2 regions of the Clostridium sp. BJN0001 genome follow, and region 1 is predicted to be linked to the other one. Evidence: riboswitches for the same ligand, from Rfam matches in the RefSeq annotation. Region 1 holds a riboswitch; the other holds the start of a gene.
The links. A riboswitch is a leader RNA that binds a small molecule or an ion and turns the genes downstream of it on or off. The one in region 1 is predicted to bind S-adenosylmethionine.
Positions count from the first base shown of each region.

Region 1 (11,225 bases):
TATAAGACTGCTAAAAAGATGAATTAAATCAATCTGCTGAGACTTATATTTTACAGCAATGCTATTTGCATCACTTAAAGCCTGTTGTACTCTTAATGTCATTTTATCAACATTCATAAATGTTCCCTCCTTAAAGCTTAATCTCTTAAGCATTCATTCTTTATTATTTCTTTATCTGAAATTATAATACCATAAAGGTCAAAGAAAGTCAAAGATAAATTTTCTATTTTATTTATGCAAAATAAAAAAGGTAGAAAACATAATTTTCCACCTTTTTGTTTATATAGTAAATGTTAGATTAAAGTATTTTAAAGAATCTTTTACATTTCCCATCTTATAATATAATTCTCCAAGATCAAGATATCTCTTTTTTCGCTGTTCTCTATTTCCAAATTTCATCAAAATATCTAATGATAAATTCATGTATTTTTCTGCCTTTTCATACTTTTTAAGATTCTCTAAAGCTCTACTCTTTAGATAATAAATGTTTTCTATAAGTTCTCTATTTTGTGTAATTATTATATCGTCAATTGTGGTTTCAATTATGTCATATGCCATATTATATTCTTTATATTTTAAACATAATTTTATAAAATCAAAATTAAATGGAATTGTTTCTTCACTCTTTAAGTCTTTTAAAATGTCTCTTGCTTCATTTATTTCTATAACTGCTTGATCATTTAGATATGATATAAAGTAATATTTCGCATAATTAAGTTTTGAATATATTATGCTAATTTTGTCATTCTTTATATAACTATATGATTTTTCTTTAAACTTTAATGATTCATCACTATTAAGAAGTATGCATAATTCTGAATATTTCTGATAAATTCTAGTTTTAAGAATTGTATTTTCAAGTTTCTCAACATCATTTATAATCGGTTTTAATATAGAAAATGCCGTTTCATATTTTGAAAGATTCTGATAACATACAGCTTTTTTATAGCTTATATCTATTTCTGATACAAAATCAAGTTTATAAGAATTTTTCTCACATAATTCATCTATTTTTTCATAATAAATTATTGCGTCTTTATACTCTTCAGTTTCTATTAAAAATTCTCCCATATCATTATAATAAATAAAAGTACTCTCATTTGAATTATTCTTCTGATATAAATTATAATATCCTGAAATTATGACTTGAACATTTTTTATCATATTGTTTTCTATGTAATATTTAAAAAGCATATGCATCAGCTCAAATGCAAGATCATAATACTTATACTTTATCGCATAATCATAATTATCTTTTAGTTCAGATTCTAAATTAAGATTAAATTTAAAATTCTTCTTATATTCTTCTATATTACTTTTTATCTGATCATATGAGTCCTGAATCAAATAATCATAATCAATTTCTAATTTTTGAGATATATATTTTAATATATCTTTATCTGCTTTAACCTTATCGTTCTCTATACAACTCATCTTAGCTATTGAAATTTTTGTCCCACATAATTTCTTAAGCGTTATATTTTTGAAGATTCTTATTCTCCTTATCTTTTCTCCCACTGAATAAATATCCATCTTTTGCACCCTATTCCCTAATCATGTTCTTTTATAATATTATAATATTTAATGCCATTTTCTAAATAAGTTTTAGCTTTTTCTTCATCTTCTCTGTCAATATAATGCTTTCCAATTCTCATAGACAACTCGAAAGCTTCATTTATCTTATCATTTTCTTCAGCATATCCTAAACATTCAATTAATCCGTGAATGTTATCATAATTTCCATTTATATTGTCAATAGTCTGACGCATAACTTCACACTTTATATTAAGCTCAATATCATCTTTACTAAGATGTGACTCAATTTCATCTAATATTTCACTAGATTTATCTATATCTTTTATGCTTAAATACGCTTTTGCAATTTCAATAAGATTATTATTCTTTTCTTTATAATTTTCACAGTAGTTATTGCTATATTTTTTAGATACTTCAAGATGTTTTATAGATTCATCTATATCACTTACCATATAAAATAGTCTTCCAAGAGTGCTTTCTATTTTATAAAGACTCTTTTCATCATCAATTTTTTTAGTAATTAAAAGTGCCTTTTCTGCAAGATTAGAAGCTTTTTGTAAGTCTCCTTTTTCACTAAATTCTTCTGCAAGGTTAAATAATCTTTTTATATGTCCTTTATAGTCATATAATTCTTTAAGCTTTTCATTTGCTATATAAGCATATTTTGAAGATAGCCTTAAATCCTCTAAATAAAAATATACTCGTGCTATCTCGTCTTTTATTCTTATCTCAAGTAGTTTGTCCATTATTACATTATCATCATATACTTTTTCTGATTGTTTAAGATAGTTTAAAGCTAAATTAAAAGCCTTTGTTTTAACTGCAATATCTGATAAATTTAAAAAAGTATATATGATATTTTTATACTTTTTATTACGTATAAATATAGCATTAGCTGATAAATAATACTTCTCAGCAACATCATATTTTCCACTTTCTAAAGCTAATTCAGCTTTTACATTGTAAAGTTCAGCTTTTATATAATCAATAGAATATTTTTCTGCATATTGAAACGATTTATCAATATATGTATATGCTTTATCGTATTCTTTATCTAAAGCGCAAATTTTCGACATTCTTAAATAGAATATACATATCTTTTCTGCTTGACTTTGTTCGGATTCGACAAGATATTGCACACTTGTCTTTAATTCTTTTGCCAAATACTCCAACAAATCAACAGAAGGATTTGACTTTCCACACTCTATTAAACTTATCTGACCTGGCGTTATCCTTTTCTTTGCAAGATCTTTTAATGTCATGTTTAATTGTTTTCTTCTTTGCTTTATCTTTTCCCCTAATGTTAATATATCCATATATAATTTTTCCTTTTTCTATCTTTCTACAAATTTCTATAGTTATATTATAACATAATTTTCATAAATGTTACATATCATCACAAATTTTCACAAGTATAAATATGCATAAATAAGAAAGGCTTCTGCATAAAAATACACAGAAGCTTTTCTTTTATTTTAAGAATTAAACCAGTCAGACATATTGTCATAAGTGTTTTCAGCACTATCTTTCATTTTTCTTGCCATTCTTCTCATGTTTCTTTGAGTCTTTTTGTCCATTGTTGGCATAAGCATAAGTGCCATACTAGTTCCAACCATCATTCCAATAGTCATACCTTTAACAAATTTACACATAAAAATGCACCTCTTTTAATATTTTGTCTTACTTATGTTGTGCACTTTCTATATTTTTATTCTATATATTTTTTCTCAGATAATAAATAAAATATAAATTCTTCCTTTTCTTTACTTTTCATCTTTTTTATCATCCTCTGAGCCTTAACTTTATCTTCTTTATATAAAGATAGAATCTGACTATACGTATCTTCTTTTTCCTTTTCAGTCGATTCTATTATTTTTTCTGCACTATCTTTATCTGAAACGACTATTATGTTATCAAATACAGTATCATTTGTAATTGATTCTATTTGTTTCTTTATGTTTTCATCAGCAACATAAATTTTATTTGTCTTTAAATAGCTTAAAACTGCATTTGATGACGTAATTTCTATACACTCTTTACACTTTTCATCAGCAAGATCATTGAAAAAGTCACCTGTATGGCTATCAACTTTTACAAATATTATGTCAAGACCTTTTTTCATAACTTCCTGCATATTATCATAATACTCTTCAGAAGATTTTTCATTTCTATTCCACTCACCTGTCGCATGACTTCTAACTCCCTCATAATCATGAAATATAACTACTCTTTTTTCATTATTATTAAAAGCATAAAGTGCTGCTTTATATGATGCTTCAAGCTCTCCTTTTACCTGTCTTGTCCTAAGAGACTTATCTTCTTTTTCAGAATTACTTTCTATATATCTTACGATATCATCTTTTACAACTACAAAGCAGTATGAATATCTTTCATTACTAATGCTATAGCTCCCATCAACATAAATATGCATTGCATCTTTAGGATAATTTCCGTCTGATTTTTTTTGACTTTTTTCCCCTGCTTTAAGGTAAGCTTTCGCATCATCAATCAATTCAAAGCTTTTGTACTTTGCTCCCTTTACTCCCTTTACGAGCTTTAAACATTCAGCCCATGTATTTACTATAACAGAGTTAACCTCTTTATTATTTTTATTATCATAACCTTTTATTATTGCATAAACTTTCTTTGCCATATTTTAATCGTTCTCCTATTTTCTATAAATCACTTAAATTTTCTATAGCTTTAACAATAGACGCTACATTTGAAGCACTTTGAAATGTAGAAAGATACTCTAATGACTTTTTTAATACAAGTAAGATGTCATTTTCCCCATTCCAATTTTCAATTATAATATGTAAATCTACTTCTTCCATTATAGTGTTTAAAGTAAAAAATAATACACCTGTATCATCTATAGTGCCTATAAATGGTATATCATCTGGTATTATATCCCCAGGGACAAAAATATATGCAATTGCACCAGAAATTATTAACTTAGTTTTTGTATTTACTCTATCATCCTTAAGAAGTCTATATATTAATGCTGCTATATCCGGTATTATAAATAGATAATCTTTTATCTTATCAAAACTTTCAGGGAACTTTTCTTTGATAAATTTTGATCCAGCTGAATAATTATCTTCTACTTTCTTTATTGAATCTATATCTTCTAAAGAATCCTCTTCATTTTCTTCTTTTTCTTCTTCTTCTTTTTTAATATTCCCCTTTATAGAAACATTTATATCTGATGCATCAATGCATAATTTATTTCCTTTTATATATACTTCATCTATATTTAATGAAATATATGGTACATTTTTAAAGCATTTTTTAAAATCTACAATAACTAGATCTTTATTCGAAGAAATTCCATACTCTGATAAAAGATCTGATACTTTATCTAAAATAAGACTTCTTATGATCCTAAATACTGCTACATTTAATACTTTAAATTTAATAATTCTTAAGCTTATCTTATTATCTGCACAGCCTTCAACAAGCAGTTTTAAATAAAAATTAATTTTTATTTTATTTTCAAAAAAACCGCTTAACTCTATTCCATTTCCTATATTTATATTTTCAACGTTAAGGCCTTCAATCCTTATAAATTCTTCTATAATGCTCTTTATGTCATCTTCTGTAGCCTTTACGCATCCCTCATTTATAATCACAGTAATGCCCCCCTTTTAGGACTTTCTCTCATAATTATATACAAAAAAAATGATACTGTAAAATAGATTTACAGCATCATTTTAATAATATCTTTATTAAAATACTGGAATTACAGATCCCTGATAATTTTCATTTATAAAATCTTTTACTTCATCTGACTGAAGTGCTTTCATAAGATCCTGTATCTTTTGAAGATTTTCATTTCCTTTTTTTACTACAACTATATTATCATAAGGCTTTACGCTTTCTGAATCTTTATCTTCTATTACTATTGCATCTTTGCTTGGATCAAATCCTGCTGGAATTGCATAGTTACCATTAATTACAGCAGCCTGAACATCATCTAATGTTCTAGGAACATTAGCAGCTTCAACTTCAACAAATTTTATGTTTTTTGGATTCTCTATTATATCGTTCTGAGTAACAAGTTCTCCTTCTTTTACCTTTATAAGTCCATTCTTTTCAAGTAATCTTAATGCTCTTGCTTCATTAGTAGCATCATTTGGAATTGCAATTGAATCTCCATCTTGAATTTCATCAATACTCTTAATTTTTCTTGAAAATAAGCCCATTGGTTCAAGATGAACTGTTCCAACTGATACAAGATCAAGTCCTTTTGACTTTACCTGTTCATCTAAATATGGTTTATGCTGGAAGAAGTTTGCATCAAGTGATCCTTCATCTACAGCTGTATTAGGCTGAACATAATCATTAAACTCAACTATTTCTACTTTATAGCCTTCTTTTTCTAAAAGAGGTTTTGCAACATTTACAATTTCCTCATGTGGCTTTGGAGTTACTCCTATTTTTATTGTCTTATCATCTTTAGATGCAGTGTCTGAACCAGCCCCTCCACATCCAATAAGACCTAATGATAAAACTCCCGCTAAAAATATTGATATTACTTTCTTTTTTGTCATATATAATTCCCCCTATTTATTTTGATAATTTATTGTATAAATAATTTCCTAAAAGCTGAAGTGCTTCTACTATTATTACAAGAACGATACATGTTGCTACCATGATATCTACCTGGAATCTCTGATAACCATAACTTATAGCTACATTACCAAGTCCACCTCCGCCTACAGTTCCTGCCATTGCTGAATATCCTACTATACTTATTATTGTAAGAGTAAGTCCTGACATTATAGATGGTATAGCTTCTTTAAGCATAACCTTAAATATAATCTGCATATCTGTTGCTCCAAATGACTTTGCAGCTTCAATAACTCCTTTATCAACTTCTCTTAATGCTGATTCTATTATTCTTGATACAAATGGTGCTGAAGCTATAGTAAGTGGAACTACTGCCGCTGCAGTACCAATTGATTTTCCAACAATAATTCTTGTAAATGGAATAAGTACAACCATTAAAATTAAAAATGGAAAACTTCTTAATATATTAACTATAAAATCTAAAATCGAATATATTTTCTTGTTTGGTCTTAATCCATCATCTGCTGTAACTGTAAGAATAATTGCCGGGATAAATCCGAGTATTAATGCAAATAAAGTTGATGCAAAAACCATTATAAGTGTTTCATTAACTGCTTTAATTAATATACTACTCATTATGATAACACCTCCAATAATATATCTTTATCTTTAAGATAATCAAGAACAATCTGTTTATCTTTTTCTTCAATATTTATTACAAGACCTCCAAGAACTGCTTCTCTAAATTTCTCAAGTTTTCCCCATACTATTGAGAAATCAATATTAAGATCTCTTGCCATTTTTGTTATAAGTGCATTTTCTGAAGAATTGCTTGGGAAATATATTTTTATGTTTATACCTTTTTCAGGAAGCATATTTTCATCCTCACCAAGGAATTTCTTAAGTGATTTATCTGGTTTTAAAAATACATCTTCAACGGTGCCCTCTGCCTTTATTCTTCCATCATCAATTAAAGCTACTTTTTCACAAGCTTCTTTTATAACTTCCATCTGATGAGTTACTATAACTATAGTAATTCCCATCTCCTTGTTTATCTTAGATAAAAGAGCAAGTATATCTTTTGTTGTACTAGGGTCAAGTGCTGATGTCGCTTCATCACATAAAAGAATTTTAGGATTTAGAGTAAGTGCTCTTGCAATTGCAACTCTCTGCTTTTGACCACCGCTTAATGCAGAAGGTTTGCTATCCTTTTTTTCTTTAAGACCAACAAGATCTAAAAGCTTAAGAACTCTCTTATTTATTTCATTCTTATTAACTCCCCATACTTCAAGAGGAAGTGATATATTCTGAAATACTGTTTTCCTTTTAAGAAGATTAAAATTTTGAAAAATCATTCCAAGATCTTTTCTAAATTCTCGAAGTTCTTTATCCTTTAAGGACGATACTTCCTTACCCATTACTTTTACGCTGCCTTCATCATAAGTCTCAAGACCATTTATACATCTTAAAACTGTCGACTTTCCAGCTCCTGAATGACCTATTATTCCATATATTTCTCCTTCATTTATAGAAAGAGAAATATCCTTTAAAACTTCAGTTGTACCAAATTTTTTTACTATATTTCTTATTTCTATCAATATGTATACCTCCCTTGTAGAAATTTAAGCAAAAAATAAACGCCTGAGAATAAATCCAGGCGTCAAAAACCAAATCTACTCTCATCTATCAGCTGTTTATGCTGCAGGATTTAGCACCGTAGACATATATCCGGTTGCCGGGTTTCATAGGGCCAGTCCCTCCACCACTCTTGATAAGATAATAAGTATTAACTTATGTTTCATATTATATATTCATATAATTATATTGTCAATATAATTATATTATTTTTAATTTAAAAGAACATAATATACGGGAAGCACTACAAGGCTTATTACCGTAGATAATGTAACACTTATTGATGCGAATTTATAATCTGCACCTGTTTCTTTTGCAACTACTGCACTTTGAACCATTGTCGCCATAGCACTCTGAATTATAAATACATTTTTCATAAGTCTAGGTGCAGGAATAAACATGCAAACTAATATTACTGTAAGTGGAGAAACTATAAATCTGCCTATATATACAAGAAGATTATCTTTATCTATTGAAATTTCTTTTTTATCACAGTAATAAAGAGATATTCCTAAGAAAAACATTGAAAGTGGTGTTGTAAGATTACCTGCATATCTTGCTGTTACAAGTATGAACTCTGGAACCTTTATTCCTAAAATAACAAACAAAAGACCTGTCAAATACCCTAAAAGAGGTGGTGAAAATATTTTCTTTAACGGGCTTTGTGTCTGTTTTTTGTCACCATCTTTTCCTATAAAATATACACCTATCGTCCAAAATAAAGTTGTATTTCCAACATAATACATAAGTGCATAAGGAAGTGCTTCTTCTCCAAATAACGCAAGAGTAATTGGTATTCCAACAAGAACCGTATTAGAACCAAAGAACATTGCTTTAAAAATGCCTCTTCGCTTTTTGTTTACATTAAATACCCTGCATATAACTATTGAAATAAGTATGCTTATCATTATTGAAAGAAAAGGTATTAAAAAATCAATCCCTCCACTTATGAGTTTTTCCTTAGTAAATTTATCAACCATTGCTGCAAACATCATAAGAGGAAGTGAGCAGTAATTTATTATTTTTGATAAAAGTGCTCCATGTTCTTCTTTAAAAATTCCTATTTTACATAAATACATTCCAAAAATAATAAGTAAAAATATAGGCATGACAGCAATTATAGAATTTAAATAATACATAGTATTTTTTTATCAAAACATTATAATCTTAATTTCGTTTTGATAAATTTCCTCCATTTCCTGTTTATGCTGATAACCTTTATCTATTTCTTTCCTTCATAGCTCTATCAATATCTCTTTTCTGAGCTTTTGCAATTAAAGTATCTCTCTTATCATAATTTTTCTTACCCTTACATATACCAAGTGATACTTTTACTCTTCCATTTTTAAGATATAAAGATAATGGAACAAGCGTATATCCATCCTGTGAAGTACATGATTCAAGTTTTCTTATTTCTTCTTTATGAAGCAAAAGTTTTCTCTCCCTTAGAGGATCAACATTAAATATATTTCCATGCTCATAAGGACTTATGTGCATATTTTTTATAAAGATTTCTCCATTATAAACATCTGCATAACAATCTTTTAAATTTACTCTTCCTGTTCTTACAGATTTTACTTCTGTTCCAACAAGTTCTATTCCAGCTTCTATTGATTCCTCTATAAAATACTCATGATGTGCTTTTCTATTTTCTGCTAATGAATTTGCAAATTTTTTTCTTGCCATTTTTTTCACCTGCCTGTTTTTTCACTAAATAATACTATCCTATATTATACCACATGATAATATAGGATAGTAAGTAATCATATTTTAGTTTTCTTCTGTTTTTTCTTCTTTTTCCTCTTCTTTACCTGCTATATTAAAGAAAATTTCTCTATTTGGAATATCTACATTTACACATACAATTTTAATTTTTTGTCCAAGCCTATATACTTTTTTATATCTTTCTCCTGTAAGACATAGATGTGCTTCATCGAATATATAATAATCATCATCAAGATCAGTAACATGAATAAGTCCTTCTACAGTATTTGGAAGTTCAACAAATATTCCAAATGATGTTATTGATGAAATTATTCCGTCAAATTCCTGTCCTATTCTGTCTTTCATAAATTCTGTCTTCTTTAAATCATCAACTTCTCTTTCAGCATCCTGTGCTAATCTTTCTCTTTCTGATGACTGCTTTGCAGCATAACCTACTATATTTTTTAGCTTATTAATCCTTTTTTCTTCAAGACTACCATGAAGATATTCTTTTATTATCCTATGTATCTGAAGATCAGGATATCTTCTTATTGGAGATGTAAAATGGCAGTAATATTTAGCTGCAAGACCAAAATGCCCTGAACATGTTGGTGAATATTTAGCCTGCATCATTGAACGAAGAAGAAGTGTATTTACAACAGTCTCTTCACTCTTTCCCTTTACCTTTTCTAAAACTTCTTGGAATGTCTTTGGATGAATATCTTCTTTCCAATGAACTGTATATCCAAGATTATATATAAATTCTTTGAATTTTTGAAGTTTCTCTTCATCTGGATCTTCATGAATTCTATAAACAAATGGTAGTTCAGTCCAGTACATATGCTCAGCTACTGTTTCATTAGCTACAAGCATAAATTCCTCTATCATTCTATTTCCTATTTCTCTTTCATAAGGTCTTATATCTATAGGCTTTCCATTATCATCTAAAGTTATCTTTGATTCTTCAATTTCAAAATCTATTGATCCTCTTTTTTCTCTCTTTGCTTTTAATATTCTGCAAAGCTCTTCCATAGCTTTAAAATCATCATAAAGATAATCATACTTTTCTATAAGCTCTTTATCATTATCTTTTAAAATTTTATTTACAGCAGTATATGTCATTCTCTCATTTGTCTTTATTACTGATTCAGTAATATCATGATCAACAACTTTTCCTTCTCTATCTATTTCCATGATACAAGAAAGTGCTAGTCTATCAACCTGAGGATTTAATGAACATATTCCATTTGATAATCTCTTTGGAAGCATTGGAATAACTCTGTCTATAAGATAAACTGATGTTGCTCTTTTTAATGCTTCTTTATCTAAAGGATTATTTTCTCTTACATAATGTGAAACATCAGCAATATGAACTCCTAATTTGAAATTTCCATTATCAAGTCTTTCAATAGATACAGCATCATCTAAATCTTTAGCATCTTCTCCATCTATTGTGACCATCTTTAAGTTTCTTAAATCTCTTCTATTTTTATATTCGTCCTTGCTTATTTCAGATTCAACACCTTCTGCATAATCTAAAACTTTTTTAGGAAATTCAAGAGGAAGATCATTCTTTTTTATTATTGTAAGTATGTCTATTCCTCTATCTCCCTTTTTACCTAATATCTCTACGATTTCTCCTTCAGGCTTTCTATCTCTCTCAGGCCACTTAGTAATATTTACTGTTACTATATCTCCATCTTTTGCGCCATTTACATTCTTTTTAGCTATATAAACATCTTTTGATATATGTTTATCATCAGGAACGACAAATCCAA
Region 1 is NZ_CP094971.1:803,702-814,926, reverse strand. Features, by position in the region: gene clpB (ATP-dependent chaperone ClpB) at 1-117, opposite strand, end outside; gene MTX53_RS03855 (transcriptional regulator) at 280-1,533, opposite strand; gene MTX53_RS03850 (helix-turn-helix transcriptional regulator) at 1,551-2,852, opposite strand; gene MTX53_RS03845 (YtxH domain-containing protein) at 3,012-3,188, opposite strand; gene MTX53_RS03840 (ribonuclease H family protein) at 3,245-4,189, opposite strand; gene MTX53_RS03835 (DUF1232 domain-containing protein) at 4,212-5,168, opposite strand; gene MTX53_RS03830 (MetQ/NlpA family ABC transporter substrate-binding protein) at 5,265-6,089, opposite strand; gene MTX53_RS03825 (methionine ABC transporter permease) at 6,106-6,744, opposite strand; gene MTX53_RS03820 (methionine ABC transporter ATP-binding protein) at 6,744-7,706, opposite strand; SAM riboswitch class I at 7,785-7,886, opposite strand; gene MTX53_RS03815 (AEC family transporter) at 7,956-8,882, opposite strand; gene smpB (SsrA-binding protein SmpB) at 8,962-9,429, opposite strand; gene rnr (ribonuclease R) at 9,514-11,225, opposite strand, start outside.

Region 2 (11,225 bases), 760 kb from region 1:
AAGATTATTCCAGAAGAGAGAAGAGATATAAACGGTGAAGCTATAAATCCAGCTGCCAGAGATTTCCCATCAGAATTTATTCAGACAGGTATTTCTGCAATTGATCAGCTAAACACATTAGTTAGAGGACAAAAGCTACCTATATTCTCAGGATCAGGACTTCCACATGCACAACTTGCTGCACAGATAGCAAGACAGGCAAAAGTTCTAAACTCAAAAGAAAAATTCGCAGTTGTATTCGCAGCTATAGGAATTACATTCGAAGAATCTCAGTTCTTCGTTGAAGAATTTAAGAGAACAGGCGCAATAGATAGATCAGTTCTTTTCATGAACTTAGCATCTGATCCAGCCGTTGAAAGAATAGCTACTCCAAGAATGGCTCTTACAGCAGCTGAATATTTAGCATATGAAAAGAATATGCACGTACTTGTAATCTTAACAGATATAACAAACTATGCAGAAGCATTAAGAGAAGTTTCAGCAGCTAGAAAAGAAGTTCCAGGAAGAAGAGGATATCCAGGATACCTTTATACTGACCTTTCTACATTATATGAGAGAGCAGGAAGAATTAAAGGAAGAGGCGGTTCAATAACTCAGATTCCAATACTTACAATGCCAGAAGATGATAAAACTCATCCAATTCCAGATTTAACTGGATATATAACAGAAGGACAGATTATTTTATCAAGAGATTTATACAAAAAAGGTATAATGCCTCCAATAGATGTACTTCCTTCATTATCAAGACTTAAAGATAAAGGTATTGGTAAAGGAAAGACAAGAGAAGATCATGCAGATACTATGAACCAATTATTCTCAGCATATGCACAAGGTAAACAAGCAAAAGAATTATCAGCAATACTTGGAGAATCAGCATTATCTGATGTTGATAAGAAGTATGCTAAATTTGCAGAAGCATTTGAAGATCAGTATGTAAATCAAGGATTTACAACTAATAGATCAATAGAAGAAACTCTTAACTTAGGATGGAAACTTCTTAAAATGCTTCCAAAAACAGAACTTAAGAGAATCAGAGATGAATACCTTGAAAAGTATATGCCTAAGGGAGAGGAAGAATAGTCTATGGCAAAGCTAAATGTTAATCCTACAAGAATGGAGCTTACAAAGCTAAAAAAGAGACTTCAAACAGCAAGCAAAGGTCATAAGCTTTTAAAAGATAAACAAGATGAGCTTATGAGACAGTTTATTAATTTGATAAAATATAATAACAAAATCAGAAAAGAAGTTGAAGATGAACTTTCAGGCTCATTAAAAGACTTTGTTATGGCAAGGGCTGTTATGAGTTCTGAATTCCTTGAAGAAGCTATTGTTTATCCAAAAGAAAAAATAACAGTTGATGTAGGAAATAAAAATATCATGAGTGTAAATGTTCCTGTCATGAACTTTAAGAGACAGCTTGAAGGAGATGAAGGAAGCATCTATCCTTATGGATTTGCAAATACATCATCTGAACTTGATGATGCTATAGCTAAGCTTTATGGAATTCTTCCAAAACTTCTTGAACTAGCAGAAGTTGAAAAATCAGGTCAATTAATGGCTGATGAAATTGAAAAGACAAGAAGAAGAGTTAATGCACTAGAATACATGACTATTCCAAGACTTCAAGAAACAATTAGAGATATAAAAATGAAGCTTGAAGAAAATGAGAGAGGTGCAACAACTAGACTTATGAAAGTTAAGTCTATGATTCAAGAAAGAGCATAGAATAGAAGCTGCCGTTTTGCGGCAGCTTTTTTAATTATTTAATTATTATTGATATAAATTGTGAATAATAGTATAATAAAAAAGATTTATTTTAAGATAATAATAACTAAGGAGCTAGAAACGAATGAACTATATTGTAGGTGCAGTTATTGCATTTATCATTTCAGCAGTAGTAATGCCGCTGCTTATAAAGATTTTTAAAAAGGTAGGCTTCACAGATAAACCAAATAAAAGAAAAAAACATAAAAATCCAAAGCCTTTATGTGGAGGAATTGCATTATACATAGGATTTTTCATTCCCTACTTTATTATTGTTGATGAAAATATAAAAATGAGATTTACTATATTTATTTCTTCAACTTTGATACTTCTTATAGGACTTATTGATGATTATTATAAGACAAGAGGAAAAGAATTTAAAATTTTTCCGAGACTTGTAGTTCAACTCTTTGCAGCAATCATAATTTTTAAATCAGGAATTGCTTTTGTAGGTTTTACAAACCCGTTTAATGGAGAATATATTTCTCTTAATATAATGCTTCAATTTTTTCTTACTATAACATGGATTTTTGGAGTTACTACGGTAATTAATTGGTCCGATGGAATGGATGGACTTGCAGGGGGACTATCTCTTGTTTCAGCAATTACATTTTTTATTGCAGCACTTATTTTAAATCAGGCTGACAATTCGGCTATAGTTTCTATGATACTTAGTGGATCTATATTAGGATTTCTTTTATATAATAAATATCCTGCAAAGGTATTTATGGGGGATTCTGGTGCTAATTTTTTAGGATTTTTATTAAGTATTACTGCACTTGATGGTGCATTTAAACAGGCTACAGTTATGAGCCTTTTTATTCCATTATTTGCACTTGCAGTACCTATTTTTGATAATATATTTGTAATTCTTAAGCGTTTTTCTGAAGGTAAACCTGTATATAAAGCAGATAGAAGTCAGATTCACTTTAGACTTCAGGAAAAAGGTTTTACTATAAATCAGATTGTATTTTATATTATGTCAATAAGTATATTATTTAGTCTTATTTCAATTCTTCTTTTATATATAAAAGCATAATATGTAATGGTGGATTTATATTTTAATCTATGATACTATATAATAAAATATTGAAACTTATCAAGAGAGGCGGAGGGACTGGCCCTGTGAAACCCAGCAACCGATATTTAATAAAGTATAAGGTGCTAAATCCTGCAGTGTTACTGGTAGATAGGTATTTTAAAGAAGTTTAAAGGAAAATACCTTTAAACTTTTTTTGTATAAAATTTTTGAGAATTATTTATATTGATATAAGAAAGTTTTAAACACAAAAGGGGCAGATGATTATGGAAAATGACATAAGACTAACTGAAATAGATAAAAAAGAAGTTTTAAGATATCTTGGATATAAAAATCAGAGTATGACTAGTTATATAGAAAAACTTATAGATGAATGTATAAAGGAAACATTGAATTTAGTAAAACCGAGGTATGTTATTCAATATGGAAACTTAGAATTTTTAGATAATAACATACGTGTTAAAGATACTAATCTAATATTAGAAGGAAATGATATAAAAAAACTTCTTAAAAATTCAAAAAAAGCAGCTTTTATGGCAGTAACTATTGGTTATGAAATAGAAAATAAAATTAAGCTTTATGAAAAAACTGAACTTACACGTGCTCTTATATTAGATTCATGCGCAACTACAGCTGTTGAAAAAATATGTGACATATTAGAAGAAAGGATAAAAAATGAAGCTCTAAAAGAAAATTTGGATATAACATTTAGATATAGTCCTGGGTATGGAGATCTTACTCTTGATGTTCAGGGGATGTTTCTTGCCGTTTTAAATGCACAAAAGAGAATAGGACTTACAGTATCTGAAAAAAATATTCTTATACCTAGAAAATCAGTTACAGCGATAATAGGCTTTACTAATAAAAAACAATTAATAAGTGATAATAAATGCAAAAATTGCAAAAACTATAAAACATGCACTTTTAGAAAAGAGGGGGAAAATAAATGCAGCTTATAGATTACATAAAAAATAATATACTAATTTTTGATGGAGCAATGGGAACAATGCTTCAGAAAAGAGGATTAAAACTTGGAGATAATCCCGAAAGATTAAATTTAGAACATCCAGAAATTATAAAAAGCATTCATAGAGAATACATAGAAAGTGGAGCACAGGTAATTACAACTAATACATTTGGGGCAAATGAATTAAAATTAAAACTCGGTAATTTAAATGTTGAAGAGATAATAAAAAGTGCTGTAGAAATTGCAAAGGATGCAGCTAAAAATAAAGATGTTTATGTTGCACTTGATATAGGACCTATAGGAGAGCTTATAGAGCCTATGGGAACTTTAAGTTTTGATAGGGCATATGATATTTTTAAAAGACAGATAATAGCTGGAAAAAATGCTGGAGCTGATGTGATTTTATTTGAAACAATGACAGATCTTTATGAACTTAAAGCAGCAGTTTTAGCAGCAAAAGAAAATAGCAATCTTCCAGTTTTTGCAACAATGACATTTGAAGAAAATATGCGTACATTTACAGGATGTACACCTGAAGCTATGGTTCTTGTTCTTGAAGGACTTCAAGTAGATGCACTTGGAATTAATTGCTCATTAGGACCAAATGAAATGAAACCTGTTATAAAAACAATACTTGATAATTCGAGCATACCTGTTATGGTTCAGCCTAACGCAGGACTTCCTAAGATAGATGAAGATAATGAAGCAGTATATGATATAGATGAAGAAGAATTCTCTGATGCAATTTCTGAATTTGTATCTTACGGAGTAAAAATAGTTGGAGGATGCTGTGGAACTAACCCTCAGTATATAAGAAAAATTAAAGAAAAAGTTAAAGGAAAAGAAATTCTACCTTTAAAAGATAATAAGTATTTTGCAGTATGTACACCTTCAAATGTAGTCAAGATAGATGGAGTAAGAATAGTTGGAGAAAGAATAAATCCAACTGGAAAAAAGATGTTTCAAAAAGCTCTTATAAATGAAGATATGGATTATATTTTAAAAAAGGCAATAGACCAGTATGATGCTGGTGCTCATATATTAGATGTAAATGTAGGACTTCCTGAAATAGATGAGCCATATCTTATGAGAAAAGTTGTAAAAGAAATTCAGGGTATACTTAATATACCACTTCAAATAGATTCATCTGATAGAGCTGCAATTGAGACAGGTCTTAGATATTATAATGGAAAGCCTATATTAAATTCAGTAAATGGGGAAGATGAGGTTTTAGATAGTATACTTCCTATAGTAAAAAAATATGGAGCATCTGTAATAGGTCTTACATTAGACCAAAGAGGAATACCTAAAAAAGCTGAAGAAAGATTTGAAATAGCTAAAAAAATAGTAAAAAAAGCTGAGGAATATGGAATAAATAGAAAAGATGTATTTATTGATTGCTTAGTTTTAACAGTATCAGCACAGCAGAAAGAAGTTAAGGAAACTTTAAAAGCAGTTAGAATGGTAAAAGAAAAATTAAAAGTTAAGACACTTCTTGGAGTATCGAATATTTCTTTTGGTCTTCCAAATAGAAAAATTATTAATGAAAATTTTCTTGCATTAGCTCTTGCAAATGGTCTTGATCTTCCAATTATGAATCCTAATGAAAAAGGAATGATGAAGGTTATAGATGCATATAATGTACTTTACAATTATGATATTGGAGCATCAACATATATTGAAAAATATAAAGAAACTGAATTATCAGATGCTATAGAAGAGAAAAGTGGAGATAAGGATTTAAAATATATAGTAATAAGAGGTCTTAAAGAGGAAGCAACAAACGTTACAAAAGAACTTTTAAAAACAAAAAGTGAACTTGATATAGTAAATGAATATCTTATTCCTGCACTCGATGTTGTTGGAGAGAAATATGAAAAAGGAATACTATTTCTTCCACAGCTTATTCTTGCAGCCGAGACTGTAAAAAATGCATTTGTAGTATTAAAAACAAGTATGTCAAAAAAATCAGTAAATAATATATCAAAGGGCAAGATAGTAATAGCAACAGTTAAAGGTGATATTCACGATATAGGAAAAAATATAGTAAAAGTAATTTTAGAAAACTATGGATATGAAATGATAGATCTTGGTAAAGATGTACCTATAGAAAAAGTAGTATCAGAAGCAATTAAAAATAATGTAAAGCTTGTAGGATTAAGTGCTCTTATGACAACAACAATAAAGAGCATGGAAAGTACTATAAAAGCTTTAAGAGAAAGCGGTTATGATGGAAAAATATTTGTAGGAGGAGCAGTCCTTACAAGGGATTATGCTAAAAAGATAGGTGCAGACTTTTATGCAAAGGATGCGAAGGAATCCGTAGAAATTGCAAAAAAAGTTTTAGACTAAAATAGCTTTACAGAAGGACTACCTTATAGTATACTACTGTATATACAGTAAATATTTTAGGGGGTACTTTAATGAATAATAAAATTAAACAGATGACTTATGCGGGGCTTCTTACTGCATTTGCAATAATAATTCCGATACAGTTTGGATTTTTAAGAGTTGTTATAGGAACATATACAGCAACATTATGTGCACATGTACCTATGATTCTTTCAATGCTTATTTCTCCTTTTGTAGCAGTTGTTGTAGGCATTGGATCAACAATAGGCTTTTTAATTGCAGGATGTCCTTTACCTGTAGTCTGTAGAGCTGCAACACATATTATTGTTGGTCTTATAGGAGCAGAGATCATATTAAGAAGAAAAAATTTCTTAGAAGCTGTTACTATAACAGCACCGATTCATGGAATACTTGAAATGTTAGTTTCAATTCCATTTATAGGAGTTACTGCATATCCACTACTTATAATAACATTAGTTGGATGTGTAATTCATCACTCAGTTGATAGCATTATATCATATTTCTTTATAAAATCTTTATCAAAGATAAAGAAGACAGATATATATAATGTATTTGGGGATTTTTCAGTTAATGTATCTAAATAAGTATAAAGAACTTAGAAAACGGAATTTTGTATTCCGTTTTCTTTTTTTAATTAAAAAGGTTGATAAATGCATTAATGAAATGTAAAATTGAATAAGATTAACAATAAAAGAGGACAAAAAATGAAAAAGAAAATATTAGAAGAAGAGAAGGTAGTTTTAAAAAATAAAACTGACCTTATATGTGATGAGTTAAAATCTAAAGAAGAATATAGAAATGGAATTTTAGATAAAATAAAAAAATTATCAAAACAGGCAAAAGGAAGTTATAATGCAGAAAAAGAAACACTTGAAAAGACAATAAAACTTACAAATAATGATATTGTAAGTTTTGAAGAAGCTAAAAAAAAGCCTTATTTTGCTAGAATAGATTTTGATGAAAAACTTGGAGGTGAAGAGACTCTTTACATAGGTAAAAAAGGAATAATAAATAATGACAAAGTAGAAGAGGTTGTTGTAGATTGGAGAGCACCTGTTGCAGATTTATATTATAGTGGTACTTATGGAAGAGCAGAATATAAATCTCCATCTGGAGTAATTGAAGGAATATTAAATTTAAAAAGAAAATTTATAATTCATGATGGTGTAATTGAGAATATATTTGATGAAGGAGATAATCTTCTAATTAATAATGAAGAAGGAAATGAACTTGTTGATGAGTTCCTTAAGCTAAATCTTGAAGAGAGCAGAGGAAAAAAATTAAAAGAAGTAGTTGCAACTATTCAAAAAGAGCAGAACGAAATTATAAGATGGCCAAGAAATTTCCCTATAATAGTTCAAGGATCTGCTGGATCTGGTAAAACTACTGTAGCACTTCATAGACTTGCTTACCTAATTTATAAATATAAAGAAGATATTCATGAAAATGATATTTTAGTACTTGCTCCAAATAAATTATTTCTAAATTATATTTCTGATATACTTCCAAGTCTTGGTGCAGATGAAGTAAAACAATTTACTTTTTATGATTTTGTAAAACATAAAGCAAAAATAAGGGGAAGTATATATACTAAAGACGATAAGCTAAAATATATAATGCACGAAAAAGATGAAAAAAAGAAAAATTTATGTATTGAATCTGCGAGATTTAGAGGTTCTATACGCTTTAAAGAAATGATTGATGATTATATGAATAATGTTGATCAGAGTGCAAAAGATATTGAAGATATTAAAGTTATGGACTATGTTCTTTTTAGAAAGAGAGAGATTATAAAACTTTATTCTGAGGATTTTAAATCATATCCTATAAATAAAAGGAAAAATGAGATAAGAAAATATTTTAATCTTAAATTAAAAGATAAAATTAATTCTCTTTTAATGAAAGTAGAACTTTTATATATTCCTAAAATAAAAAAAGTTAAAGAAGAATTTGAAAATCCTGAAGAAAAAAGAAAAAATATAATAAAAGTATATGATGAAAGAGATGCAATAAAAAATAAAATTTTAAAAGATAGTAAAAAGATATTTGAGGATTATTTTAAAAAATGGAAAGGTATAGGAATTAAGGATCTTTATTATAATATGTTTTCTGAAGAGGAATCATATATAGAGCTTTCAAAAAATTATTTAAGTAAAGATCTTGCTATCTATATTAGAAACGAATATTTAAGCAATAGAGAGAATAATATTATTGATGAAGATGATTTGGTTCCATTTTTCTATCTTAGAATTCTTTTAGACGGAGTAACTGAAAAAGAAAAATATAAACATATTGTAGTGGATGAAGCACAGGATTATAGTGAGTTTCAAGTTTATCTTATAAGTAGATTTTCATATGGAAATTCTATAACACTTGTTGGAGATTTAGCCCAAGGGATATATTATTATAAAGGAATAAATACATGGGATAATCTTATTAAAGATATATTTAATGGTGATGCAACATATGTAGAACTTACTAAGAGCTATCGTTCAACTGTTGAGATTATTGAATTTGCTGATAAAGTTTTAAATATGCAGAATTTAAATTTAAAGAGTGCTAAACCTGTTCTTCGTCATGGAATTAAGCCTAAAATAATAGATGCTAAAGAGAACCCAACTGAATCGATAGATGAAATTATTGATTTTGTTCATAAAAATGGAAAAAATAGTATAGGAATAATTACTAAGGATTTAGACGAGGGAGAAAAATTATATAAAATTTTAAAGAAAAAAAGTAAGAATAAATTTAAAATAATAGGCGGTAAAGAAAAATTATCTGAATGTGATAATGTAATAATACCATCGTATCTAACAAAAGGACTTGAATTTGACTGTACTGTTATATATGATCCTTCATCAGAAAATTATAATGATAATATTCTTGATAAAAAACTTTTATATGTTGTTCTTACAAGGGCACTTCATTATGAATTTGTATTAAAAATCAAAGATATAACGAGTCTTATATAGACAAATGATAAAAATATCATATAATATGGGTAGAAGATATAAATAAGAGGTGAACTATATGGAAAATAATCAAATTATTAAATATTTAGAAGATAATTATGTGGAGAACATTATTGAAGAAAAAAAAGATGTTAATTATGTTATATTAAGTTTTGAATACGCATTTGATAAAGAATCGTATGAAGCTGCAAGAAGCTACGCTAATGAAGAAAGCGATTATGAACAAGAAAGTGAAGAATGGTATAATGAATATTATTATCCATATTTAAAAGATTTAGCTACAGATGATGTGAGTGCAATAATAGAAGATATGCAAGATGAACTTAATGTATTTGCCATATATAATACAGAAAGTTCTAGTCGCGCAGGATTTGTGCAATTTAAGTTTTTAGTAGCAGTATCTGATGAAATTGATGTTGATGAGCTAGAAGATATTTTAAACGATTACGATTAACAAAAATCCCATTATCTTTAAGGTTGATTTTCTTAGAAGATGTGCTATAATAAGAATATAAATTCCTGAGATGTACGAATGGCTTAACATATTCAACCTACATTTGTAAAAAGGGATTTACAACATTACTATGGATGTCGAACTTCATTTTAATTTTTTACAGAAGATGACAGAAGTGGTATGAGTTTAACCCACCTGTGAGGAGCAGGTATTGAATATTTAAGTGACGGCATGTTGGGAATATTAGTAAAAAATTATTAGCACCTCGTGAGAGGTGCTTTTTTATACTAAAATTTTTATTCTTTATAACGTCTAGTTTAAGAATATTTTCATATTTAAGTATATAGAGTAAAATATCATTGATTATATGATACAAAATAGGTAAAATTAATATATGAAAGGATGATATGTAAATGAACGTTGATGAAATGAAAATTGAAGAAGTTATAGAAAATATAAATTTATTATATAAAAAAAGTAAAGAAACAGGATTAGTAGAAGAAGAAAAGAGGTTTCAAGCTAAGCTTAGAAGACGATACATAGATAATGTAAAAAGGAACTTCAAAATGCAGCTTGATGGTATAAAACCAAATAAAAATTAAAGGGTGATATAAGTAGTGGGAGTTTCAATAAAGAAGTTTATAAAGGACCTAAATTTAGAGATATTAGTTGAAGGAAAAGAAGATGTAGAAATATCAGTTAATGATATTAATAGACCCGGACTTCAGCTTGCAGGATTTTATAATTATTTTGCGCCTGAAAGAATTCAGGTTATCGGAAAAGCTGAATGGAGCTTTTTAGATGATATGCAGATTGAACTTAGAAAAAAGAGAGTCAAAAAGTTTTTTTGTTTTGAAGTAAAGTGTATAGTAATTACAAGAAATCTTGAACCACATAGTGAACTCATAAAAGAAGCTAAAAAACATAATATATGGTTTCTTAGAACTAATCTTGTTACAACTAAGTTTGTTACTAGAGCAAATGTGTATCTTGCTGAAAAACTTGCTCCTGAGACAAGATTACATGGAGTTCTTGTAGACGTTTCAGGAATAGGAATACTTATAACAGGAGAAAGCGGCATAGGCAAAAGTGAAACAGCACTTGAGCTTATAAAAAGAGGCCATAGGCTTGTAACAGATGATGCTGTTGATATAAAAGAAATAGATGAAAAGCTAATTGGATCTTCACCTAAAATAACTATGGGCATGCTTGAAGTAAGAGGAATAGGTATAATTGATGTTACATCTTTATATGGAACAAGTTGTGTTTTGCAGAAAAAGGAAATAAATCTTGCAATGCATTTTGAACATTGGAAAGATGATAACGATTATGATAGACTTGGCGTAAAAAATGAGTGTATGGATATACTAGGTATAAAGGTAAGAAAACTTACTGTACCAGTAAGGCCAGGAAGGAATATTGCAGTAATTATTGAGGCAGCTGCAGTAAATTACAGATATCTTCAGCTTGCTAATAAGACACCTGTTGATGTTATAGAAAATAGAATGAATGAAGTTAATAATATAAATTAACATATAAAAAGGAGATTTAGCTAATGGATAAGGAAGAGCAGAATAAAATTGCATGGAATAAATACAGTAAATCAGAAATAAAAGATGTTTTTGCATTCTGTAATGATTATAAAGATTTTATGTC
Region 2 is NZ_CP094971.1:1,564,451-1,575,675, reverse strand. Features, by position in the region: gene MTX53_RS07600 (V-type ATP synthase subunit B) at 1-1,080, shown strand, start outside; gene MTX53_RS07595 (V-type ATP synthase subunit D) at 1,084-1,725, shown strand; gene MTX53_RS07590 (MraY family glycosyltransferase) at 1,850-2,803, shown strand; SAM riboswitch class I at 2,858-2,960, shown strand; gene MTX53_RS07585 (vitamin B12 dependent-methionine synthase activation domain-containing protein) at 3,070-3,762, shown strand; gene MTX53_RS07580 (homocysteine S-methyltransferase family protein) at 3,750-6,122, shown strand; gene MTX53_RS07575 (ECF transporter S component) at 6,194-6,727, shown strand; gene helD (RNA polymerase recycling motor HelD) at 6,848-9,115, shown strand; gene MTX53_RS07565 (hypothetical protein) at 9,174-9,569, shown strand; gene MTX53_RS07560 (DUF896 domain-containing protein) at 9,983-10,171, shown strand; gene hprK (HPr(Ser) kinase/phosphatase) at 10,187-11,101, shown strand; gene MTX53_RS07550 (aminopeptidase) at 11,125-11,225, shown strand, end outside.
Region 2: another riboswitch for S-adenosylmethionine. It lies ahead of MTX53_RS07585 (vitamin B12 dependent-methionine synthase activation domain-containing protein); the one in region 1 lies ahead of MTX53_RS03820 (methionine ABC transporter ATP-binding protein).